DNA from 4 places in the Streptomyces sp. CNT360 genome. Region 1 is predicted to be linked to each of the others. Evidence: riboswitches for the same ligand, from Rfam matches in the RefSeq annotation. Region 1 holds a riboswitch; each other region holds the start of a gene.
The links. A riboswitch is a leader RNA that binds a small molecule or an ion and turns the genes downstream of it on or off. The one in region 1 is predicted to bind cobalamin.
Positions count from the first base shown of each region.

Region 1 (5,689 bases):
TGTCGTGGGACGAGGCGGAGCCGGTTGTCTCGCGGGGTACGGGACGTCGTCACAGGAGCAGTCTTCACGCTGTGCCCGGGAAACCCAAACCTGGGGTGCCATATCCGGTCGCACCCGTCGCTCGTCGCGCTTCCGTCCGGGCGGGCGGACGCCGCACTCTGAGTGGTCCTCAGCGTGACGTGCCGTCAGGCGGCCGGGTCGGGCGCGTCCCTCACATGAAGGGGGTGAGGAAGCGGCGCAACTTCTCCTCGTACGCGTGCGGGTCGGCGTTCCACATGGCCGCGTGCGGGGCGTGGGTGATCCGGTGCAGGGAGACGAGCTTCTCGCGGCGTGCCGCCAGCGCGCGGGATGCCTCCCAGGGGGCGATGGTGTCGGCGGGGCCGTGCAGCACCAGGGTGGGCACGGTGAGTCCGGCGGGGTCCACCAGCGGCGCATGCGGCCCCTCGGGCAGCCCGGCACGGCCCTGGACGGCGCGGACGACCAGCGGCAGCAGCACGCGGGGGGTGCCGCGGGAGCCGGCCAGCGCGCGGACGGTGTGCTGCCAGTCCAGGACGGGCGAGTCCAGCACCAGGCCGACGACCCGGTCGCGCAGGGGGGAGTGCGCGGCTGCCTGCGCAGCCATCGTGGCGCCGGTGGACCAGCCGTGCAGGATCACCCGCTGGGCGCCGTGCTGGACGGCGTAGCGGATGGCGGCGTCCAGGTCCCGCCACTCGGAGTTGCCCAGGTGGCCGATGCCGTCGGGGGGCGGGGGCGCCCCGGGGTCGCCGCGGTAGCTGATGTCCAGCACCGGCAGCCGGCTGCTCACGTAGAAGGGCAGCAGCGTCATGGGGTGCTCGCGGGTGGCGCCGAGGCCGTGCACGGTGATGACCCAGGCGGTGCGGTCGCCGGGGACGAACCAGGCGGGCAGCGGGCCGAGCTCTCCGGGGATGGCCACGTCCGTGTACTCCACCCCCAGCGCCTCGCCGGGGTCGCCCACGTGGACCTGCGGAGTGAGGCGGACGGTCGTGCCGGTGCCGAGGCTGCCCCGGGTGACGCGGCGCAGTTCGCGGACCACTGTGTGCGGGTGGCGCTGCGCCGCCGTCTCGTGCTCCATGACGGGCCCGACGACGGCGTGCACGCCGCGTCCGGTCAGCCCGTAGACGCCCGGGAGGTGGGCGGCCAGGGAGCGGGTGACACAGACACGGCCGTCGTCGTGCGACTGGACGGTCAGGCGAGTGCCCTCGAACCCGGCGGTGGGTCTGCTTCCCGCCGTGCTGCCCTCGCCGCGGGCGCGCGGCGGGCGGAGCGCGACGTCGGCGGCGTACCGCCCGGCCGCCAGGGCGGCCGCGCCGGTGCCGAGCACGGTGGACGCGGCCAGTGCCGCGGTTCGCAGTCGCATCCTCACCAGGTTGACGCGTCAGGCCGGGTCAAACCAGCGGACCGCGCCGGGAGGGTGACGGCCGCCCGGGGTAACCGCAGGTGGCGAGGGGGTCCGACCGGTGCCGTGAACTCTCGTTGCGGGGTGTCTTCTCAGCCCGTCGGCACGCCACGAACACGGTGTGACGTGGAGCACACAACAGTCGTCAGGGGGTGACACCTCGACGCCCGCCCCAGTTCACCTGCTGTTCACTCGGCGTCCCTACGTTCACGGCGTTACTGCCCCTCGAACTGATTGTGCCTGGTGCATGGAACACATCACGCTTCTCATCGGGATCGTGATCGTCACGGCCTTGGTGTTCGACTTCACGAACGGCTTCCACGACACGGCCAACGCCATGGCCACCACCATCTCCACGGGGGCGCTGGCCCCGCGTGCGGCAGTGGCCATGTCCGCGGTCCTCAACCTCCTCGGCGCGTTCCTGTCCGTCGAGGTGGCCAAGACCATCTCCTCGGGAATCATCGATGAAGGTTCCGGCATCCGGCCCGAAGTGATCTTCGCCGGGCTGGTGGGTGCGATCGTCTGGAACCTGCTGACCTGGCTCGCCGGGCTGCCCTCCAGTTCCTCGCACGCCCTGATGGGCGGCCTGATCGGTGCGACCCTCGCCGCGGTCGGCACGGGCGCGGTCAACGGCGACGTCGTCGTCATGAAGGTCCTCGTCCCGGCGCTGGCGGCGCCGCTGGTCGCCGGTGTCGCCGCCCTGTGCGCCACCCGGCTCACCTACCGCCTCACCCGCCGCATCGACGAGGGGCAGACCGCCCGGGGTTACCGCGCCGGCCAGATCACCTCGGCGGCCCTGGTCTCCCTGGCGCACGGCACCAACGACGCGCAGAAGACCATGGGCGTCATCACGCTCGCCCTGATCACCGGCGGTGCCCTGGCTCCCGGTGCCGACCCGCCGGTGTGGGTCATCGCCTCCGCGGGACTCGCCATCGCGCTGGGCACCTACCTCGGCGGCTGGCGCATCATCCGCACCATGGGCAAGGGCATCACCGACATCCGCCCCCCGCAGGGCTTCGCCGCCCAGACCGGCGCGGCGGCCACCATCCTGGCCTCCTCGCACATCGGCTTCTCCCTCTCCACCACGCATGTGTGCTCCGGCGCGATCATGGGGTCGGGGCTGGGCCGCAAGGGCAGCGTGGTGCGGTGGGGCACGGCGGGACGCATGGTCGTCGGCTGGGCTCTCACCCTGCCCGCGGCCGGTCTGGTCGCGGCGGGCGCGGCGCTGCTGGCCGAGCAGGGCGACTGGGGTGTCACGACGGTCGCCGTCCTCACCCTGGCGATCTGCGGCGCCATCTGGGCCCGCTCGCGGCGTTCCCCGGTGGACCACACCAACGTCAACGCGGCGGAGCCCGCCGCGGAGTCCGCCATACCGGCCCCGGCGGCGACGCCGGAGCCCCAGCCGCAGCCCGGGTCCGCACCGGAGCGGGAGCCGGCCGGGGTGGTCACCTCCGCCGTGCGGGCCGTCTCCCCGCCGCCGCCTCCGGCGGGTGTGGGCCTCGCTTCCGCCCTCCCCGGCGAAACCGCACCGAGCGAGCACGCCCGCTCCTCGGGCCGCCCCGCGTCCGCGGGCAGCCTCTCCTGAGACCCGTTCCCGGTCCCGGGGCGCGCCCCGGGACCGGGAACGGGCTCGGGCCGCCCGTCCTCCCGGACGGGACACGCCTCATGGTCGGAATGGTCGGAAAGGCCGGAAAGGGATGACCACATGAACATCGACTGGGCCGCTCTCGGCCAGGTCTTCGGTGTCAGCCTGCTGGCGACCGTCGCGCTCGTCGGCGTCTTCACCCTCGGCATCGTCGCGACCTCCGCCCGCGGCGCCGGTGCCTCCCCCTCCCCCCTCGCCCGCGCCGGCGGTTTCGCCTGCTTCGCGCTGTGCCTGGCCGCGGTGGCCTACGGGATCCACCTGATCGCGGCCTAGGCTCCACGGCGCGCGGGCATCTCCTGCGCCGGGGCCCGGCGTTCGGGGCGGCGTGGGGGATCACACACCTCCCCGTCGCAGGTCAAGGGCGAGTTGACGGGGTCTGCCGGGCGTGGTGGACTGCCGGTGCCCAACGGCGGCATGGAGAGGAAGCCGGTGCGAATCCGGCGCGGTCCCGCCACTGTCACCGGGGAGCGCCACTCCAGCGATGCCACGGCCCGGTGCGGGCTGGAAGGCGGGGGCGGCGCGGATCCGGGAGCCAGGAGACTCTCGCCGTCGGTCGAGTCGAGCCAGGGCGAGGACCCTGAGTGAGGACACCGTCATGCGTGGCTGCGCCGCCCTGGCCGCCTTTCCGCCGATACCCGCGCCTTCGCCCCTGTCCGCCTCGTCGCGGGGCGTCTCCGTTCTCGACCCGGGTGTGCGCGTCGGATCCCTCGCGTGACCGGCCCCCGTCGTGCGGGCTCCATGACACGGGCCGCCGGGGTCCAGGTGGCCGGCGCCCTCGCCGGGTACGCCGCCGACGCGCTGTGGGGGGACCCCCGGCGCGGCCACCCCGTCGCCGCCTTCGGGCGGGCCGCGGCCGCGGTGGAGCGGCGCCTGTGGCGTGACCACCGGGGCGCCGGGGCCTGCTATGTCGCGCTGTGTGCGGGCGGCGCCGTCGCCCTCGGACGGGCCGCCGAGAGCTCGGCCCGCGTCGTCGGACGCCGGCCCCTTGCCGGGCTCGCCGTGACGGCAGCCGCCACCTGGGCGGTGCTCGGCGGTACGTCGCTCATCCGCGAAGCCCGCGCGGTGGCGGGTGCGTTGGAGGCCGGCGATCCGGCGTCGGCCCGCGAGCGGCTGCCCGCGCTGTGCGGCCGGGACCCGCAGGAGCTGGACGTGCAGGACATGGCGCGGGCAGTGGTCGAGTCCGTCGCGGAGAACACCTCCGACGCCGTGGTGGGCGCCCTGGTGTGGGGCGCGCTGGCCGGGGTGCCGGGGCTGCTGGGGTTCCGGGCCGTCAACACGCTTGACGCGATGGTGGGTCACCGCTCGCCGCGGCACCGCAGGTTCGGCTGGGCGGCGGCGCGGCTGGACGACGTGGCGGGCTGCCCAGGCGCCTGGCTGACCGCCGCCCTGGCCGCCCTGGCGGGGCCCGACCCGCGCGGCGCCGTACGGGCGTGGCGCGCGGACGCACACCGGCACCCGAGCCCCAACGCGGGCCCGGTCGAGGCGTCGTTCGCGGGGGCCCTGGGGGTGCGGCTGGGCGGGACGCTGTCGTACGGCGGCCGCACCGAGCACCGTCCGGTCCTCAACGCGCCCGGCCGCCCCGTGCGGACTGCCGACGTGGAACGTGCGGTACGGCTCTCCCGCCGCGTCGGCGCCCTGGCCCTGGCGGCCACCTGCGCGGGTGTCGCAGCCCGCCACGCGGTCGTCGGCGCACTGCGCACCGCGACGACAGGGGGGACAGGGATGCCGGGGACGACAGGGGGGACAGGAACGACAGGAACGGGGCATGCGGGGGCGGGGAAAGGCGGCCGGGCGACGCGGGGAGGAGCGTGGTGAGCGGTCGTGTCGGGGGTGGGCTGTTGGTCGCGGGAACGACCTCGGACGCCGGCAAGAGCGTGGTCACGGCGGGCATCTGCCGCTGGCTGGCCCGCAAGGGCGTGTCGGTGGCGCCGTTCAAGGCACAGAACATGTCGCTCAACTCGTACGTGACCCTTGAGGGCGCCGAGATCGGCCGTGCCCAGGCCATGCAGGCGGCCGCGGCACGGGTGGAGCCGAGCGCGCTGATGAACCCGGTACTGCTGAAGCCGGGCAGCGACCGCACCAGCCAGGTGGTGCTGCTGGGCAAGCCGGTGGGTGAGATGTCCGCGCGGGGCTACTTCGGGCGGCACACCCCGCAGGAAGCCGGCGGGGGCGGCGTGCGGTACGGGCGGCGCGAGGAGCTGCTGGAGACGGTGACGGGCTGTCTGGAGGAGCTGCGGCGCACCCACGACGCCGTCATCTGCGAGGGCGCCGGCTCGCCCGCCGAGATCAACCTGCGGCGCAGCGACATCGTCAACATGGGCCTGGCGCGGGCCTGCCGGCTGCCGGTGGTGGTGGTCGGCGACATCGACCGCGGCGGCGTCTTCGCCTCCCTGTTCGGTACGACGGCCCTGCTGGCCCCCGAGGACCAGGCGCTGCTGGCCGGGTACCTCGTCAACAAGTTCCGCGGCGACGTGACGCTGCTCGAACCCGGCCTGGAGATGCTGCACGGGATGACGGGCCGGCCGACGTACGGTGTGCTGCCCTTCCGGCACGGCCTGGGCATCGACGAGGAGGACGGACTCCGCGTCTCCCTGCGCGGCAGCGTCCGCGAGTCGGCGGTCACCGCC
Region 1 covers NZ_AUKO01000003.1:42,306-47,994, forward strand. The annotation lists gene H297_RS0107620 (alpha/beta fold hydrolase) at 212-1,378, opposite strand; gene H297_RS0107625 (inorganic phosphate transporter) at 1,665-3,002, shown strand; gene H297_RS0107630 (hypothetical protein) at 3,123-3,335, shown strand; cobalamin riboswitch at 3,483-3,604, shown strand; gene H297_RS35150 (cobalamin biosynthesis protein) at 3,801-4,877, shown strand; gene H297_RS0107640 (cobyric acid synthase) at 4,874-5,689, shown strand, end outside.

Region 2 (5,689 bases), on a different contig from region 1:
GGCTGGGTGAACAGGGCGTCGCTGTTGCGTTCGATGAGCACGGCCCAGTCCGGTGAGGACGCCGGCAGTCCGAGGCCGAGAAAGTTCGCGGATGCCAGAAGGTACAGCACGACGGCGAACCGCCCGCCGGCGTCGGTGGCCAGCGGGGCGGCCAGCTCGCGTGCCAGGTGGCGCAGATGGATGTAGGTCCAGCCGTGCCCCTGCATCCGCAGGGCCTCGACAACCGTCCGCGTGCCCGGTGCGAGCACGGCGCCGCGGACCAGGCGCGCGACGGCCGGGACCTGGAGCACTCCGGCGACCGTCACCAGCCAGTACCAGTCGCGGTGTCCGGTCGCGGCCAAGGTCATGAGCACGAGCAGTCCCGGGAAGGCGAGCAGTACGTCCAGCCCGCGCATCACCGTTTCGTCGAGGCCGCGCCGCGGACCCGCGGCCAGCAGTCCCAGTGGCACGCCCACGGCCGCCCCGACCAGCAGCGCTCCCAGTGCGCTGCCCAGAACCGAGGCACCGCCGTGCAGCACGAGCCACAGCACGTCGCGGCCCAGCAGGTCCGTGCCCAGCGGGTGCCCCGCGCCGGGCGGCTGCGAGGGAAGCGCGCTCCCGGCAGAGGGTGTCTCTGCGCCCGGCCACAGGCAGGGCCCCAGCACGGCTACGAGCACCGGTACGCCGAGCAGCACCAGAGCCGTCCACGGACGGCGGTCCCGGCCGGTGCCGGCCCCCGCGGGCCCGTGCCCCGTCACGCCGTCACCTCCCGCCGGGGTGCGAGGCGGTGGGCGGCCAGGTCGGCGGCGAGGTTCACCAGCACTGCGATACCGGCGAACAGCAACGCGTACGTCTGCACCTGCGGCAGGTCCCGGTTCTGCACCGCCTCGACGAAGCCGCTGCCGAGCCCGCGGAAACCGAACACCGCCTCCACCAGCACGGCACCGCTCAGCAGCCCCTCCACGCACCGGGCGAACTGCTGCGCGGCGGGGCCCAGGGCGCCGGGCAGCACGTGGCGCAGCACCACCGTCCGCTCCCGCATCCCCAGCAGCCGCAGGTGTGCGGCAACGGCACTGTGCCGTTGCGCCACCACACCCACGCGGATCTGCCGTGCCAGGTCGCACAGATGCCGGGCGGTCAGCACGGTGACGGGGAGCACCAGCACGGCGGGCTGTGCCGACAGCGTGGCCGTGTCCATGCCCACCGCGGTGGCCGGCAGCAGCCCCGCCGCCAGCGACAGCGAAGCAACCAGCAGCAGCCCGAGCACGAACTCCGGTACGGCGTGCAGCACCACGGCAGCGGAGTTCAGCACGCGGTCGAGGCGGCTGCCTTCCCGCAGTCCGCAGACCGTGCCGAGCAGCGGCGCCAGTACCGTGACCAGCAACAGCGCCGGCACGCCCAGCAGCAGTGTCACCCCGGTACGGCGGCCGAGGTCCCCACTCACCGGGAGCCCGGTCGTCAGGGAGCGCCCCAGGTCGCCGGTGAGCAGGCCGCCGAACCAGTGCCAGAACCGCACCCAGGCGGGCTCGTCCAGGCCCAGTCGAACGCGCAGCGCTTCCACCTGCTCCGGGGTGCCGAGTTCGCCACGGAGCACATCGGCCGCATCACCGGGCAGCAGTGAGCTGATGGAGAACACCGCGACGAGGACGACCAGGCACTGCAACAGCGCCAGGAGGCAGCGCCGCAGGAGGTAACCGCGCATCTCAGCTCAGCCGCACCCGGTCGAACCGGGCCCAGTCGTGCGAGTTGGGCGGTGCGGCGCGCAGGCCGTGCACCGAGGGGCCGATGGCGTCGGTGGCGTCGGAGAACGCCCACACCAGCAGGCCGGACTCGTCGCGGGCGGCCTTCTGGGCGCGGGCGAGCAGGGCCAGCCGGTCGTGTTCGTCGCGCGTGGTGCGGGCACGGGCCAGCAGCGCGTCGAACTTCTTCGACGCGTACTGCGTCTGGTTGCGGGCGGCACCGCCGCGGACCCGCTGCTGGAGGAAGTCGGAGACGGGCAGCGTGGAGGTGGTGTTGAAGGCGGCGACGCCCTTGTTCTCTATCTCGCTGAAGTAGGTGCTGGAAGCGCGGGTGCGGGCGGACAGTTTCAGGCCCACCTCGCGGAGTTGGCGCGCCATCAGGTCCGCCGCGGGCTCCCAGGCTGCGTCGACGGAGCTGGTCTCCACGGTGATCTCCAGCCCGTCCGCACCGGCTTCCTTGACGAGCTTCCGCGCCTCCTCGACGTCGCGTTCGCGCGGCGTCAGGTCGTCGGGATAGCCCCGCAGACCCATACCGAACAGGTCGTTGCCCACCTCGCCGTGTCCGGCCAGCGCGATGCGGACCAATTCCTTCCGGTCGAGGCCCAGTTGCAGGGCCCGGACCAGCCGCGGTTCGTCGAACGGCTTGCGGCCGGTGCGCAGCAGCAACTGCTGGGCCGTGGCCCGCTTCGCGGTTAGCAGCCGTGTCGAACCCTCCTTCTTCAAGCGTTCGACGGAGGCCCCGGCCATGTCGGCCGCGTAGTGGACCTGACCCGACAACAGGGCGTTGAGCCGCGCCGATTCCTCGTTCGCGGGGACGATCTCCAGCTCCGCGATGTGCGGGGCACCGTCCCAGTGGTCCGCCCAGCGCCGGTAGCGGGCGGTGCCGCCGGGCGTGAAGGACACGTAGGTGAAGGGGCCGGAGCCGACCGGCTTGCGGAAGTCCGTCGTCCCGTCGGGAACGATCTCGGTACCGGGCCCGGCGAACACGGTCGGGAACTCGAAGTTCGGCGCCTTCAGCACGAAGACGACGGACCGCTCCCCGTCCTTCTTCCCCGCCTCGAAGTCGATCGCGGCCAGCAGTTCCTGCGAGGGGGACCCGGTCTTCGGATCGGCTGCGCGCCGGTAGCTGTAGAGGACGTCCTTCGCGGTGACCGGCTTCCCGTCGTGGAACTCGGCCTTGCGCAGACGCACCCGCCACCGGGTGCCGGAGCGGTCGCTCTCCCAGGACTCGGCGAGGCGGGCGCGGACGGACATGTCGTCCGCGTAGGTGCCGAGTGTGTCGTACAAAGCCTTGGCGCGCGCCTGGTCGACGAAGTTCGGAGCGACGTGGGGGTCGAGTGTCTCCTGCGAGCCGCCGGCGGTGAACGCGGCGCGGAAGCGGTCACCGCCTCCCCCGTCCGTCCCGTCGCCGCCACAGCCGGCCAGCAGGCCGGACGCGGCCAGCGCCAGGCCGCCTCCCGCGGCCAGCACCCCCCGTCTGCCGGGTTCTGGCCGGTACGTCGACCCGGTACGGGCATGCGTCGTCACAGTCGATCCTCTCCGGGGTGTCCTCGCCCCTGCTGTCGGACCGGCGACGGGTCAGTCTCCTGGCTCCCGGATCGTCGCTCGCCTCCGCCTTCCCGTTCCGCGTGCGCGGACGGTGGCATGCGGGAGGACCGCTCCCCGGTCACAGTGGCGGGACCGCGCCGGACTCGCACCGGCTTCCTGGTCCCCGTCGCCTCGTGGGCTCATTGTGGCCCACCAGGTGACGACGGCTTCCGACGGGTTGCCCCTTGGCGCCTGCGGCCGCCCCGGACCACCGGGCACACCGGTCGCCCCGGACGGGACGACCGCCTGCAGCCCCTGTCCTCCCGGCCGGGACGGTCAGCGGTGGAGCCTTTCCTGTGCACATGAGTCGCACCCTCGCCGGGGCCGACCACGGGCGCGCGTCTACGATCCGTACAGGCGGTCGGGGCCCGTGCGCGGAGCGGTCCCGCCCGGTATGTGTACGCGACCGTGCCATGTCGAGGGAGACGGGTTCATGTTCACTCCCCTCCGCAGTGTCGCCGCCTACGCCGCAACGGTCGCCCTCGGCGCCTGGCTCGTCGGGCTGACGGTCACCGCCGCCTGCTGCCTGGTGAGCGCTTCCGGTGACGGCTCGTCGACGATGCCACCGGTCACCTGGGACGACGCCGTACTCCTCGTCGCCGAGGTGACCGACCTGACGACGGCACGGAAAGTGCTTCCCAGCATGCCGCGATGGAAGGTGACCACCTTCGATGCGCCTCTCTACACCGTGGTCATGCTCGTCGTCGCCGTCGCGACCGCTGCCGCGGACGGGGACTCCTCCGCGGTCGACTGGGGCTTCGTCCGCCTGACCTTCGCCATGCTGAGCCTGCACCTCCCCGCCGCATACGTGCTGTCGTGGTGGGCTTCCGGACGTCTCACCCTCGCGATGAAGGGGAACCGCGAGCGCGGTGGACGCCGGACGTCCTGGAGGTGCGGATGACCCGCTCGCCATGGCGACGCGGTACTCCCCGGTAGGCGGTGCCGCCGGTCGTGCATGCAGCTCGCCCAGCGGCAGCAGGAGGTGCCGCCGTGGGCGTACCTCTCATGGTGCTGACCGAGGCGCTCTCGTTGCGGCGGACACCCGGATGCCCGACCAGATGATGCCGGACCGGCGGCCGGCCGACACGATGGGGCGGAAGGAGTTTTTGCACGGCCGCGGAGCAGTCCTCCTGCGCCGTAGGCACTGACGCCGGGCCGACGAAGTGGGAGGAGTGCGTGAGGGAGCCCACTGGCCGCGCCCCGTCGCACGGTGATCCCGGAACCGTACGCCGACAGAACCGGGTGGCGGCGATCGCCACCATCGGCGGGTTCCTGTTCGGCTACGACACCGGTGTGATCTCCGGGGCACTCATCTACATCTCCTCGGATCTGCACCTCTCCGCGACCGAACAATCGGTGGTGGTCAGCTGCTTGCTGCTGGGGGCCGCGTTCGGTGGCACCTTCGCCGGGCGCATCTCCGACACGGTCGGCCGGCGCAGGGTGATCAACTGGGCTGCGGTGCTGTTCATCATCGGCACGACGGGCAGCGCGCTGGCGCCCGACATGGAGACCATGGTCGCCGCGCGAGTGGTGCTCGGCCTCGGCGTCGGCGCGGTGTCGGCCGTGGTGCCGCTGTACATCGGCGAGATCGCCCCGCTGTCCCGACGGGGCCGGCTGGTGAACCAGAACGAGATCATGCTTGTCACCGGACAGCTCGCAGCCAGCGTGGTCAACGCTGTCATCGCCGGAGTGAGCGAAGGTGATCAGGTCTGGCGCTGGATGCTGGGTGTGGCGCTCGTCCCGGCCGTCGGACTGTTCGTCGGCAGCCGCTTCCTCCCGGAGTCGCCCCGCTGGTTGATCAGCCACCAGCGGGGCGACGAGGCGGACCGGGTTCTGCACCAACTGCGCGATCCGCAGGCCGCGGAGGAGGAGTACGGCCACATCCTGGACGTCTCCCGCTCCCATCGGCACGATGCCAAGCTGAAGCCCCGCCAGTATCTGACCATCCGCTGGGTCAGGTACCTGGTGGTCGTCGGGATCGGTGTGAGCCTGTGCCAGCAGCTGGCGGGTGTCAACGCGGTCGTCTACTACGCCCCGACCCTGCTCTCCAGCACAGGGCTGAGCGCCAACGCCTCGGTCACCAGCGAGATCGCTGTCGGCGGAATGGGCGTCGTCGCGACCCTGGTCGGCATGTATCTGGTCAGCCGTGTCGACCGCAGACCGATGCTGATGACCGGGCAGATCGGGGCCGCCGCCGCCCATCTGCTGATCGTCGTCCTCCTCACCGTGCTGGGTGGCACGGTGATGAGCGTGTCTGTGCTGGGAGCGATGGTGGTCTTCATCTTCTTCCAGCAGTGCTTCATCTCGACAGTGACGTGGCTGACGTTGTCGGAGCTGTTCCCGATGCGCGTGCGTGGCTTCGCGATGGGCCTGTCCGTGTTCTT
Region 2 covers NZ_AUKO01000002.1:104,739-110,427, forward strand. The annotation lists gene H297_RS34560 (ABC transporter permease) at 1-737, opposite strand, end outside; gene H297_RS0104950 (ABC transporter permease) at 734-1,681, opposite strand; gene H297_RS0104955 (ABC transporter substrate-binding protein) at 1,683-3,245, opposite strand; cobalamin riboswitch at 3,298-3,425, opposite strand; gene H297_RS0104960 (hypothetical protein) at 3,739-4,206, shown strand; gene H297_RS34565 (sugar porter family MFS transporter) at 4,482-5,689, shown strand, end outside.
Region 2: another riboswitch for cobalamin. It lies ahead of H297_RS0104955 (ABC transporter substrate-binding protein); the one in region 1 lies ahead of H297_RS35150 (cobalamin biosynthesis protein).

Region 3 (5,689 bases), 430 kb from region 1:
CCTCGACGGGGTTGACCGGCTCGGGCGTGCCGGTGGCGTCGTCCAGCGGCATGAACAGCGGCAACCGGTCCAGGTAGGCCTTGCCGCCGGGGCGGTCCTGGGTCCGCTTGAACATCTCCAGGAAGTGGTCGTCGAAGAAGAAGACCCACACGTACCAGTCGGTGACCAGCGCCAGGTCGTCGGCGCTCGCGTCGGGGTGCGTGTAGGCGCACAGCAGCGCGTAGTCGTGCGCGTCCAGGTCCGCGGTGTCCCAGATCCCCGAGCCCTCCAGCATGCCCTGCTCCCGCGCCCACGCGCGCGAATGGGTCCGCGCCGCCTCGACGTGCGGGTTGAGGCGCGCCGGGTACGGCACGTAGAAATCGGGCAGTTCGAAGGGTTGCGACAACGTCCGGTCCCCCAACTCGTCCTTCAAGTGGCGGACTTGGCCTACCCGGGGCGGAGCGATGACCATCCTTTTTCACCCGGACGTGGGACGCCGGTCGGGCCCGCCCGTGACGAAACTGTCGAACAAATTCCCTGGAGCGCGCCACTGCCGGACTGCTAGGTTCGCGGTCGTGGCGAAGCTGAATCAGATCATCGCGGTCGAGAAGGGCGTCCGGTCCAAGGTGGCCCAGGACCTGGCACAGGCGCAGCACGGGCTGGGAAAGCCGCAGATGCTGGCCGGTATCTCGCGTACGTACCAGCCCAAGGACGAAGAGGGCGAGCAGCTTCCGCCGGAGTCGACCCGGGTTCAGGTCAAGGCCGAGGATGTGCTGAAGGAAACAGCGAAGATCCTCTCCCGGCTGTTCGATGTGACGGCGACGAAGGACTGGGCGAACCTGACGGCCCGTGCGGACATCGTCGTCGACGGCCGCACGGTGCTGGCCGAGGTGCCGGTCTCCTACCTGCTGTTCCTGGAGAAGCAGCTCGGTGAACTGGGCTCGTTCCTGCGCAGGCTGCCGGTGCTGGACGGCGCGGAGGCCTGGGAGCGTGACCCGTCCACGGACTGGTGGAAGACCGAGCAGGTGCGCACGGTCCGCACCAAGAAGGTGCCGCGCAACCATGTGAAGGCGGAGGCCACCGAGAAGCACCCGGCGCAGGTCGAGGTCTACTACGAGGACGTACCCATCGGCTACTGGACGACGGTCAAGTACTCCGGCGCCCTGCCCGCGCGGCGGGTCAACGAGCTGCTGGAGCGGCTGGACAAGCTCTCCGCGGCGGTGAAGTTCGCCCGCGAGGAGGCCAACGGGACACAGGTGACCGACCAGCGCGTCGGTGACGCCGTCTTCGGCTACCTGTTCGCTTGAGTTCGCCGGGGTTCACCTGCGTTCGCCCGAGCGCGAGCGGACCCCGGCGGGCTGCCGCCCGCCCGTACAACTGAAACAGTCACAGACCCCCCGGGTGAGGGCTTCGACGGCCTTCGCACGGGGTGCGCCAGGAGCGCAAAGCTGAAGCAGAAGCTGATGTGTGAACCCCCGGTGCGCCTGCCCGAAAGCAGGCCGCCGGTCAGTCTCAACCTCTCGCTCCACGCTCAGCATCGCCGTTCATCGTCCGGCAACCGGGGCGGTGACGACCTCGAGACGCCGGTTCGAGTCCGGCCGGCCGTTCCACGTGCGGCCGTGGTGGAGTGGCTCCACGCGAGGACATCGCCGAACGATCCGCCTCTGAACCGCTACGGACGTGCGAACGAACGGCACCTAGGACCCCGGGGCCGGGTAAAGCCCCGGGGTCCCTTTTGTCACTTCTCCCCCTTTCTCCGCTCCGTGCCCCACGTGGTACGTTGCAGCCGCCAGTCAAACCCTTGAACGGGTCAGGGAATCCGGTGCGAATCCGGAGCTGACGCGCAGCGGTGTGGGACTGGGGTGTGCACGAGGCCACTGGGGCACGGTCCCCGGGAAGGCGCACACTCCGGCAGTCCCGAGCCCGAAGACCTGCTGGCACCCGCGTTCCGGACGACCGGACGCGGCGGTACGCCGGGCTCCGCGACTGGGCCTCACGACGGAGAAGGACACTGGCCATGCGCCCAAAGCGCCGTGGGACCGCCATGAGCCGGCCCGGTACGGGCAGGGCGGGGCGCGCCGCACACGCACTGCTCGCCGCGCTGCTGCTGATACCCGTGGCGGCCTGCCAGAGCGGCGGCCACAGCCGCGACGGTGCCCACGGCGACTCCCCCGCGGGGTTCCCCTACACCGTCACCAACTGCGGGGTGACCACGCGGATCACGGCGCCGCCGAAGCGGGCCGTGACCATGAACCAGCACGTCACCGAGATCATGCTGGCGCTCGGCCTCCAGGACCGGATGGCCGGCACCGCCTACCTCGACGACGAAATCCTCCCCCGCTACGCGAAGGCGTACCGAAGCGTCGAGGTGCTGGCGAAGCGGTACCCCTCCAAGGAGGGGCTGCTGGCCGCGAACCCCGACTTCGTCTACGGCGGTTACGCCAGCGCCTTCGACAAGACGGAGGGCCGCGACCGGGCGGCGCTGGCGGACAGCGGCGTACCCACCCGCCTCGACCTGGAGTCCTGCACCAAGCACGCCGACGTCGCAACCCTCCACAAGGAGATCCGCCAGGTGGCCCGCACCTTCGGGGTGCCGCAGCGCGGCGAGGAGCTCATCGAGAAGCAGGACCGGCGGCTGGCCGCCACCGCGCGGCGCCTCAAGGGCACGGCCAGGACCCCCGTCTTCGTCTACGACAGCGGCGAGAGCTCGGCGTTCACGGCGGGCGGCGCCGGTATCGGCAACGAGATCCTGCGCCGGGCGGGCGCCCGCAACGTCTTCGCGGACGTCGACAAGCCGTTCGCGGACGTCTCCTGGGAGAAGGTCGTCCAGCGCAGGCCCGAGGCCGTGGTGGTCTACGACTACGGCGGGACGACGGTCGCCCAGAAGAAGAAGCGGCTGCTGCGCGATCCGGCGCTCGCGGACGTCCCGGCGGTCAAGCACCGCCGGTTCGCGGTGCTGCCGCTCTCCTCGGCGGTGCTGGGCCCGCGCGTGCCGGACGCGGTGGACGACCTGGCGCGGCAACTGCACCCGGAGCACAGGGGTGAGTAGGCCCGCGCCGCGCACCGCCGCGCTGCGCGGCACGCTGGTGTGCGCGGCGCTGACCGCCGTGCTGCTGGCCGGCGCCGTCGCCGGGCTGGCACTGGGCTCCGCCCGGATTCCCGTCGGCGAGGTGCTCGGGGCGGTGACCGGCCGGTCGGGGCCGGGGCCCCTCACCACCATCGTCTGGGAGGTGCGGCTGCCGCGGGTACTGCTGGCCGCCGTCGTGGGCGCCGGACTTGCGCTGGTCGGCACGGTGCTGCAGGCGCTGGTGCGCAACCCGGTGGCCGACCCGTACCTGCTGGGCATCTCCTCGGGCGCCTCGACGGGCGCCGCACTGGTCGTCGTCCTCGGGATCGGCGCCGCCTCGATGTCGCTGGGCGCGTTCGCCGGGGCGATGGTGGCGCTGCTCGTCGTCTACACGATGGCCCGGCGCGGCGGGACGATGACCACCGGACGGCTGGTACTGGCCGGGGTGGCCGTGCAGTACGTGCTCTCCGCGCTGACGAGCCTGGTGCTGGTGACCTCTTCGGAGAGCGAACACATGCGGGCCGTCCTGTTCTGGACCCTGGGCGGGCTCGGCCAGGCCCGCTGGTCCAGCCTGCTGCTGCCCGCGCTGGTCCTGGGGGCCGGGCTGGTGCTGCTGCTGTCGCTGGCCCGGCCGCTGGACCTGCTGCTGGCCGGTGAGGAGGGCGCCACCGTGCTCGGCCTGGCCGTCGGCCGCTTCCGCGCCGCCACGTTCGTGCTGGCCTCGCTGGTGACGGCGGTGCTGGTGACGGTGAGCGGCTCCATCGGGTTCGTCGGCCTGATGGTGCCGCACGCCGCCCGCATGGTCGTCGGCGCCGCTCACCGGGTGCTGCTGCCGGTCGCCGCACTGGGCGGGGCCGCCTTCCTGGTCCTGGCCGACCTGGCGGCCCGCACCCTGGCCGCCCCGCAGGAGATACCCGTCGGCGTACTGACGGCGCTGACCGGCGGCCCCTTCTTCCTGTGGCTGCTGCGGCGCTCTTACCGCGACGGGGCGGGGGCGGTGGCGGGATGAGCGACGCCTGCGCGCTGCGGGTGGAGGACGTCTCCTACCGGGCCGGCTCGGGCAGCCTCCTGCTCGACGGCGTCGCACTGGAGGCCCGGCCCGGCGAGACCGTCGGCGTCGTGGGGCCCAACGGCAGCGGCAAGACGACCCTGCTGCGCTGCGTCTACGGCGTCCTGCACCCCGACCACGGCCGCATCCTGCTCGACGGCGACGACACGGCGGCGCTGGGCGCCAAGGCGCGGGCCCGCCGGGTGGCGGCCGTACCGCAGGACGCGGGCGGCGGTTTCGGGCTCACCGCGCGGCAGGTGGCGGCGATGGGCCGCGCCCCGCACAAGCGGTTCTGGGAGGGCGAGACCGCGCACGACGCCGACCGGGTAGGGGCCGCGCTGGAACGTACCGGCGCCGCCGAACTGGCCGACCGGCCCTTCGACGAGCTGTCCGGCGGAGAGCGCCAGCGTGTCCTGGTGGCCCGCGCGCTGGTCCAGGACCCCGCCCTGCTCGTGCTGGACGAACCGACCAACCACCTGGACGTGCGCTACCAGTGGGAGCTGCTCGCCCTGGTGCGAGGGCTGCCCGCCACCGGCCTGCTCGCCCTGCACGACCTCAACCTCGCCGGCTACTTCTGCGACCGCCTCTGCGTGCTCCAGGGCGGACGCGTGGTGGCGGCGGGCACCCCGCACGACGTGCTCACGGCGCCGATGCTGGCCGACGTCTACGGGGTACGGGCCGAGGTGAGCGTCCACCCCGCAACCGGCGCGCCCACCGTCGTCTACCTGCCACCCGGCCGGAAGGGCGCCCCCCGATGACCACCCCCACCGGGCCCGCCTCCGAGCCGCCGCCCGAACCGGCGACCGGGCCGGCCCGCGTCCACGAGCCGGTACCGTCGACGCGTTGACGGCGCTGACCACCCTGACCGACCTGGCCTCCGCCTACGGCCCGCGCTACCACATGCTGCCGGGAGAGCCGCCCGCGGCCGAGGTCCGGGCGGGAACGTGGCTGCCCGCCGACCGGCTGCTGGAGCCGGGCAGCGACGCGACGCGGCTGCTGCTGGACGCCGAGGCGCGCGGCAGCGGCCACCGCACCCCCCACGCGGCCGCCCTCACCCTCGTCGCCGTCTACGCGGGCCGCGTGACGGCCGCGGCGATGCTGGCCTGGGTGCGGGACGGCAGCGTGTGGGACGTACGGCCGCACAACGTGCTGGTACGGCCCGGAACCCACGGCATCGCGGGCGTGCGGCTGCGCGAGCCGCGGCTGCTCGCGGCCCCGGCCGGGGAGCGGGCCGCCACCTTGCCCGCGCTCCACGAGGCGGTGCTGCACAGCCATCTGCTGCCGTTCGCCCGGACGCTGCACCGGGCCACCCGGGCCGGGCTGCGGCAGGCGTACGGCGGCGTGGCGCACGGCTGCGCGACGGCGCTGAGTTCGGCGACCGCCCGGCCGGCCGCCGAACTCGCCGCCCTCTGGTCGGACTTCACCCGCCCCTTCCCCGGACTCGCCCGCCTCGGCGAGCTGGCCGAGGTCACCCGTGCCGACGGCACCCGGCGCCTCCACTACCTCCGCCGCACCTGCTGCCTCTACTACACCAGCGCCGAGGCGGTCCGCTGCGCGAGCTGCTGCCTGACACCCCGCGCGGAGCGGCTCCGGGC
Region 3 covers NZ_AUKO01000003.1:473,123-478,811, forward strand. The annotation lists gene H297_RS0109460 (terpene synthase family protein) at 1-385, opposite strand, end outside; gene H297_RS0109465 (DUF7873 family protein) at 555-1,286, shown strand; cobalamin riboswitch at 1,753-1,932, shown strand; gene H297_RS0109470 (ABC transporter substrate-binding protein) at 2,024-3,028, shown strand; gene H297_RS0109475 (iron ABC transporter permease) at 3,021-4,055, shown strand; gene H297_RS0109480 (ABC transporter ATP-binding protein) at 4,052-4,852, shown strand; gene H297_RS35495 ((2Fe-2S)-binding protein) at 4,938-5,689, shown strand, end outside.
Region 3: another riboswitch for cobalamin. It lies ahead of H297_RS0109470 (ABC transporter substrate-binding protein); the one in region 1 lies ahead of H297_RS35150 (cobalamin biosynthesis protein).

Region 4 (5,689 bases), on a different contig from region 1:
CTGCACCGGTCCGTTGCCGTTCCGGCTGGTGTCGATCACGAACGGCTTCTTGCCGATCTTGGAGGACAGCGCCTTGCCGTAGGAGAGGTTCGCGGCCGTGGTCTGGTAGTTGGAGACGTTCAGGGAGAAGCCGTCGGCCTTGGCGACGCCCGCGCGGTGGAGCGGCTCGACCAGGGCGCCCGCGTCGCGTATCCAGTCCGGGTTGCCCGCGTCGAGGTAGACCCGCGTCCCGGGCAGCTTCCTCAGTGCGGTGACGGCCTCGTCGAGGAGACGGTAGCGCTCGTCGTGGTAGCGGCGAGGGGTGCAGCCCTCGGCCACCATGTGGGCGACGGCGTCCGGTTCGACGATCACCGTGGCCGCTCTGTCGCCGATGCCCCGCACGACCGCCGCCAGCCATCTGCGGTAGGCCGCCGCGTCGTGGGCGCCGCCCTTGCTGTAGTGGCCGCAGTCGCGGTGCGGGATGTTGTAGAGGACCAGGAGTGCCTCGCGGTCCGCCTTCGCCGCGGCCTTGGTGATCCGCTCCGTCTGCCCGCCGGGGTCCTGCGTGCCGATCCACTCCGCGACCGGCTGGGTGGCGATCTTCTTCAGTTGCGCGGCTTTCGCGTCCTTGCCGTCCCTCGCGTAGGCGGCGGCCTGTCGCGCCGCGCTCCCCCCAGGGTCGACCCAGTACGGGGCAACGGACTTGGGGCGCTGCTCGATGGTGGGCGCCGCCCCGGCTCCCTTGCGGTCCGGACCGCCGTCCGAGGAGGAGCAGCCGGTCACCAGCAGCACGGCCCCCACCAGCCCGGCCACCGCGCGGGCGACGCCGCGCGGGAGCCTCGCACCGCCCCGCGAGTTCCCCGCGGACCGGTGGCGCGTCGCGCGCGGCGGCCTGCGGCCATGACTGCCGTCCATCCACTCCCCCTTGGCGTAACCGGACTCGGCGCGCCCGGACCCCTGGCGTTCCCAGGGCTCCGGCGCACCCGGGCCCGCGGTCCACCCGGTTCCCCGCCCTGCCCGAACCGTCGCTTCATGGTGTCACAGCGGCCACCACCCACGGCCGGCCTGTGGACAACCCCGCGGCGGCGCGGAACCGGCTGGTCGCAAGGGCGGTCGGCACGCGGTGTGACGGAGGCCGTATTGACAGTGCACATTCACGCTGGGAGCCTCCTGAGCGGCACATTTCCATACCGAGGCGACAGTGCGCAGGAACCCGGTGCGACTCCGGGACGGTCCCGCCACTGTGTCCGTACGCGGCGGTGAACACCCGTGCGGGAGTCAGGAACTGACCTGTCGCTTCTCCACCGACGGGGCGTGGAAACCCCAGGAGGAGGCACACGCGGATGTCCCCGCACACCGCCGGCACGGCCACCGCTCCGGAAGCTGGCGCCGCACATCCGGCGACGGTCAGGACCCGGGACTGGCTCGTCGTCGCCGCCGTGGCGATCGTCGCCCTGCTCGCTCTCTACGCCGTCTTCATCGACAACGGCAACCTCGTTACGGCCACCGGCTCGTACCTGCACGAGTTCTCACACGACGGCCGCCACCTGTTCGGCGCTCCCTGCCACTGACCGGAAGGGAAGCGCTGCTCCTCATGTCCGTCTCCGCTCAGACGTCCCCCTACCCCCTGCTGCCTCTCCTCGGCCGCGGCCTCGCGGCCGGCGGGCTGGCGGGGCTCGCCTCCGGGCTGTTCTCCCTGTTGCTGGCCGAACCGTTGATGGACCGGGCGATCCGGCTGGAGGAACAGCGTTCCGCCGCTGCCGCCGGGCACGCGGGCCACGGCGGGCACGGGGCCCGCACCCACGCCGCCGAGGCCGAGGAGATCTTCAGCCGGGGCACCCAGCACTTCGGTCTGGTCGTCACCGCCGTGGTGGCCGGTCTCGCGCTCGGGGTGTTCTTCACCGTCGCCTACGCCCTCGTCCACCACGGCGCGGACCGCGACGACGGCCGCACCTGGCAGCGCGCCATGGGCGTGGCCGGGGCCGGCTTCCTGGCGCTGTCCCTGCTGCCGGCGCTCCGTTACCCCGCCAACCCGCCCGGGGTCGGCGACAGCGGCACCGTCACCCAGCGGCAGGCGCTGTGGCTGGCCGCGCTGGTCATCGGCGTCCTCGGCATGGTGCTGGCCCACCAGGTGCACCTGCGGCTGGGCCGGGCCGGACGCGGGCTGCCGGCACGCCAGTCGGCGGCGGCGGCCGTGGTGGCCGCCACCCTGGCGGCGCTCTTCCTGCTGCCGGACAACCCGGACGCCGTCCCGGTCGGTGCCACCCTGCTGTGGGACTTCCGCGTGCTGTCCCTGGGGGCGCACGTCGTGCTGTGGGGTCTCCTCGGTGCCCTGTTCGCGGTCCGGCCGGCCCGGCACCGCCCGGTCGCGGCCCCCTGACGTACGGGGCGCGGCCCCCTTTCACGGCAGCCCCTCCCGAGGGTCCCCGGGTCCCTCGCGGGGGCGGGCCGCCGCCGGGGTCAGACCCGGTCGACCAGGTCCGCGATCGAGTTGACGACGCTGGAGGCGCGGTAGGGGTACCGCTCGATCTCGTCGGGCCGGGTGAGCCCCGTCAGCACCAGGAAGGTCTCCAGACCGGCCTCCATGCCGGCGCGTACGTCGGTGTCCATGCGGTCACCGATCATGGCGCTGGTCTCGGAGTGGGCGCCGATCGCGTTGAGGCCCGCCCGCATCATCAGCGGGTTGGGCTTGCCGACGAAGTAGGGGTGCTGGCCGGTGGCCTTGGTGATGAGGGCGGCGACCGATCCGGTGGCGGGCAGGGCGCCCTCCGCGGAGGGGCCGGTCTCGTCGGGGTTGGTGGCGATGAACCGGGCACCGTCGTTGATCAGCCGGATGGCGCGGGTGAGCGCCTCGAAGCTGTAGGTGCGGGTCTCGCCGAGGACGACGTAGTCGGGGTCGGCGTCGGACAGCACGTAGCCGATGTCGTGCAGCGCCGTCGTCAGCCCGGCCTCTCCTATGACGTAGGCGGTGCCGCCGGGGCGCTGGTCGTCCAGGAACTGTGCGGTGGCGAGCGCCGAGGTCCAGATGTTTTCCGTCGGCACGTCCAGCCCGATGCGGGCCAGCCGGGCGTGCAGATCCCTCGGGGTGTACATCGAGTTGTTGGTGAGCACCAGGAACGGCCGGCCGGACTCCTTGAGCCGCTTGATGAAGGAGTCGGCGCCGGGGACCGGGATCCCCTCGTGCATCAGCACACCGTCCATGTCGGTGAGCCAGGACTCGATGGGCTTGCGCTCTGCCACGGGTGGGCTCCTGCCAGGGTCGTGGTGGTCCGGCCGGTGGGTGCGTACCACGGTGTACGAAAACCGGCCGCCGCGCTCAGCGTAACCGCAGCCGCCGGTACCGGTCAGTCAGCACGGACGGCCTCGGCGGACGGCTCCGGCCGGTCCGGGCGGGCCCGCGCGGGCGGTGGGCGGTGCGTGCCCCCCGGTGCCCGCTTTGCAAGGGTGGGAGCATGAACCGGATGGACACCACCCCCTCGCCGCTCCGTGTCGGGCTGCTCGGCTTCGGCCTGGCCGGATCGGTCTTCCACGCGCCGCTGATCGCCACGACGCCGGGCCTCGTGCTCGACACCGTCGTCACCTCCGACCCCGAGCGCCAGGAGCGCGCCCGCCGGGCCGGTGCCCCGGGCGACGAGGTGCGCACCCTCGCGTCCGCCGACGAGCTGTTCGCGGACGCGGACCGGATCGACCTGGTGGTGGTCGCCACGCCCAACCGCACCCATGTGCAGCTCGCCCACCGCGCGCTGGAGGCGGGGCTGCCGGTGGTCGTCGACAAGCCGCTGGCCCCCACCGCCGCGCAGGCCCGCGAACTGGCCGCCGAGGCCGAGGCCCGGGGCCTGCTGCTGGCCCCCTTCCAGAACCGGCGCTGGGACAACGACTTCCTCACCCTGCGCTCCCTGCTCGCCGAGGACGCGCTGGGCGACGTCCGGCGCTTCGAGTCCCGCTTCGAGCGCTGGCGGCCCCGCCCCAAGGGCGGCTGGCGGGAGTCGGGCGACCCGGAGGAGGTGGGCGGACTCCTCTACGACCTGGGCAGCCACCTGGTCGACCAGGCGCTGGCCCTCTTCGGGCCCGCCGCCTCCGTCTACGCCGAGTCCGACGTACGCCGCGCCGGAGCCGAGGCCGACGACGACACCTTCATCGCCCTCACCCATGAGAACGGTGTCCGCTCCCACCTGTGGATGAGTGCCACGGCCGCCCAGCTCGGGCCGCGCCTGCGGGTGCTGGGCAGCCGCGCCGCCTACGTGAAGTACGGCCTCGACCCGCAGGAGAGCGCCCTGCGCGAGGGGGCCCGCCCGGTCGAGGGCACCCCCTGGGGCATCGAACCGGAGACCGCCTGGGGCACGTTGGGCGCCCTGGAGGACGTACGCCCGGTGCCCACGCTGGACGGCGACTACCCCGCCTTCTACGACGCGGTCGCCACCGCCCTGCGCGAGGGCACGCCCCCGCCGGTGACCGCCCACGAGGCGGCGGCCTGCCTCCAGGTCCTGGAGACGGCCCGCTCCCTCACCCGGGCCCGCACCGTGTGAGGGAGGCACCGCGGCACGCGGCGGCCAGGGCCGGGCGGGGCACGCCTCACCCGGCCCGCGCGGCGGGACTCACGCCGACTTCATGACCTGGCGCTGCCGGCCGAGCCCCGCGATCTCCAGCTCGACGACGTCTCCCTCGCGCAGGTAGGGCTTGGGCTCGGGCTGCCCCATAGCGACGCCCGCGGGGGTGCCGGTGCTGATCACGTCGCCGGGACGGAGCGTCATGAAGTGGCTGAGATAGCGCACCACTTCGGCGACGGGGAAGATCTGGTCCGCCGACGAGCCGTCCTGGCGGATCTCGCCGTTGACCCACAGCCGCATCGCCAGCGCCTGGGGGTCGGGCACCTCGTCGGCCGTCACCAGCCAGGGGCCCAGCGGGTTGAACGTCTCGCAGTTCTTGCCCTTGTCCCACTGGCCGCCGCGCTCGATCTGGAAGGCGCGCTCGGACACGTCGTTGGCGATCGCGTACCCGGCGACGCAGGCCATCGCCTCCTGGTGGGAGTCCAGATACCGCGCCGTCCGCCCGATGACGACGGCCAGCTCGACCTCCCAGTCCGTCTTCTCGCTGCCACGCGGGATCAGCACCGTGTCGTGGGGGCCGACCACGGTGTCGGGCGCCTTCATGAAGACGATCGGTTCCTCGGGGATCGCGGCCCCGGTCTCCGCGGCGTGGTCGTGGAAGTTCAGCCCGATGCACACGACCTTGCCGATACCGGCCAGCGGCGGCCCGACCCGCTGGGCCTCCGCCTGGGTGCCGGCGGCCGGCTCGGGCAGCCTTCCGGCGGTGGCGGCCTCGCGGATCCGCCCGAGGGCGGCCTCGTCCGCGAGCAGGCCGGAGTCGATGTCGGTGACGAGCCCCGACAGGTCGCGCAGTGTTCCGTCCTCGTCCAGCAGTGCGGGGCGTTCGGCTCCCGCCGGTCCGACGCGCAGCAGTTTCACGTCGCTCTCCCTCCCAGGCGAATCAGCCGATCGTCCAAGAGGGCGTTCAGAACCACAAGACCGCGTTCACGTACTGGACCGTAGCCTCGTGCACTTGCCTCCGCCGCCCGGCCCCGACGCGGCACCCCGGGACCCGGCGGGTCCGCCCCGACGTGCCGGGGCCCGGCGGGTCCGCCCCGATGCGCCGGAACCTCCGGCTCAGGCGCCCAGCAGGTGGGCCACGGTATGGATCGCGAGGCCGGCGA
Region 4 covers NZ_AUKO01000019.1:68,190-73,878, reverse strand. The annotation lists gene H297_RS0117360 (glycoside hydrolase family 6 protein) at 1-894, opposite strand, end outside; cobalamin riboswitch at 1,162-1,288, shown strand; gene H297_RS0117355 (CbtB-domain containing protein) at 1,323-1,550, shown strand; gene H297_RS36830 (CbtA family protein) at 1,574-2,359, shown strand; gene H297_RS0117345 (HAD-IIA family hydrolase) at 2,440-3,219, opposite strand; gene H297_RS0117340 (Gfo/Idh/MocA family protein) at 3,432-4,505, shown strand; gene H297_RS0117335 (fumarylacetoacetate hydrolase family protein) at 4,575-5,444, opposite strand; gene H297_RS0117330 (DUF445 domain-containing protein) at 5,643-5,689, opposite strand, start outside.
Region 4: another riboswitch for cobalamin. It lies ahead of H297_RS0117355 (CbtB-domain containing protein); the one in region 1 lies ahead of H297_RS35150 (cobalamin biosynthesis protein).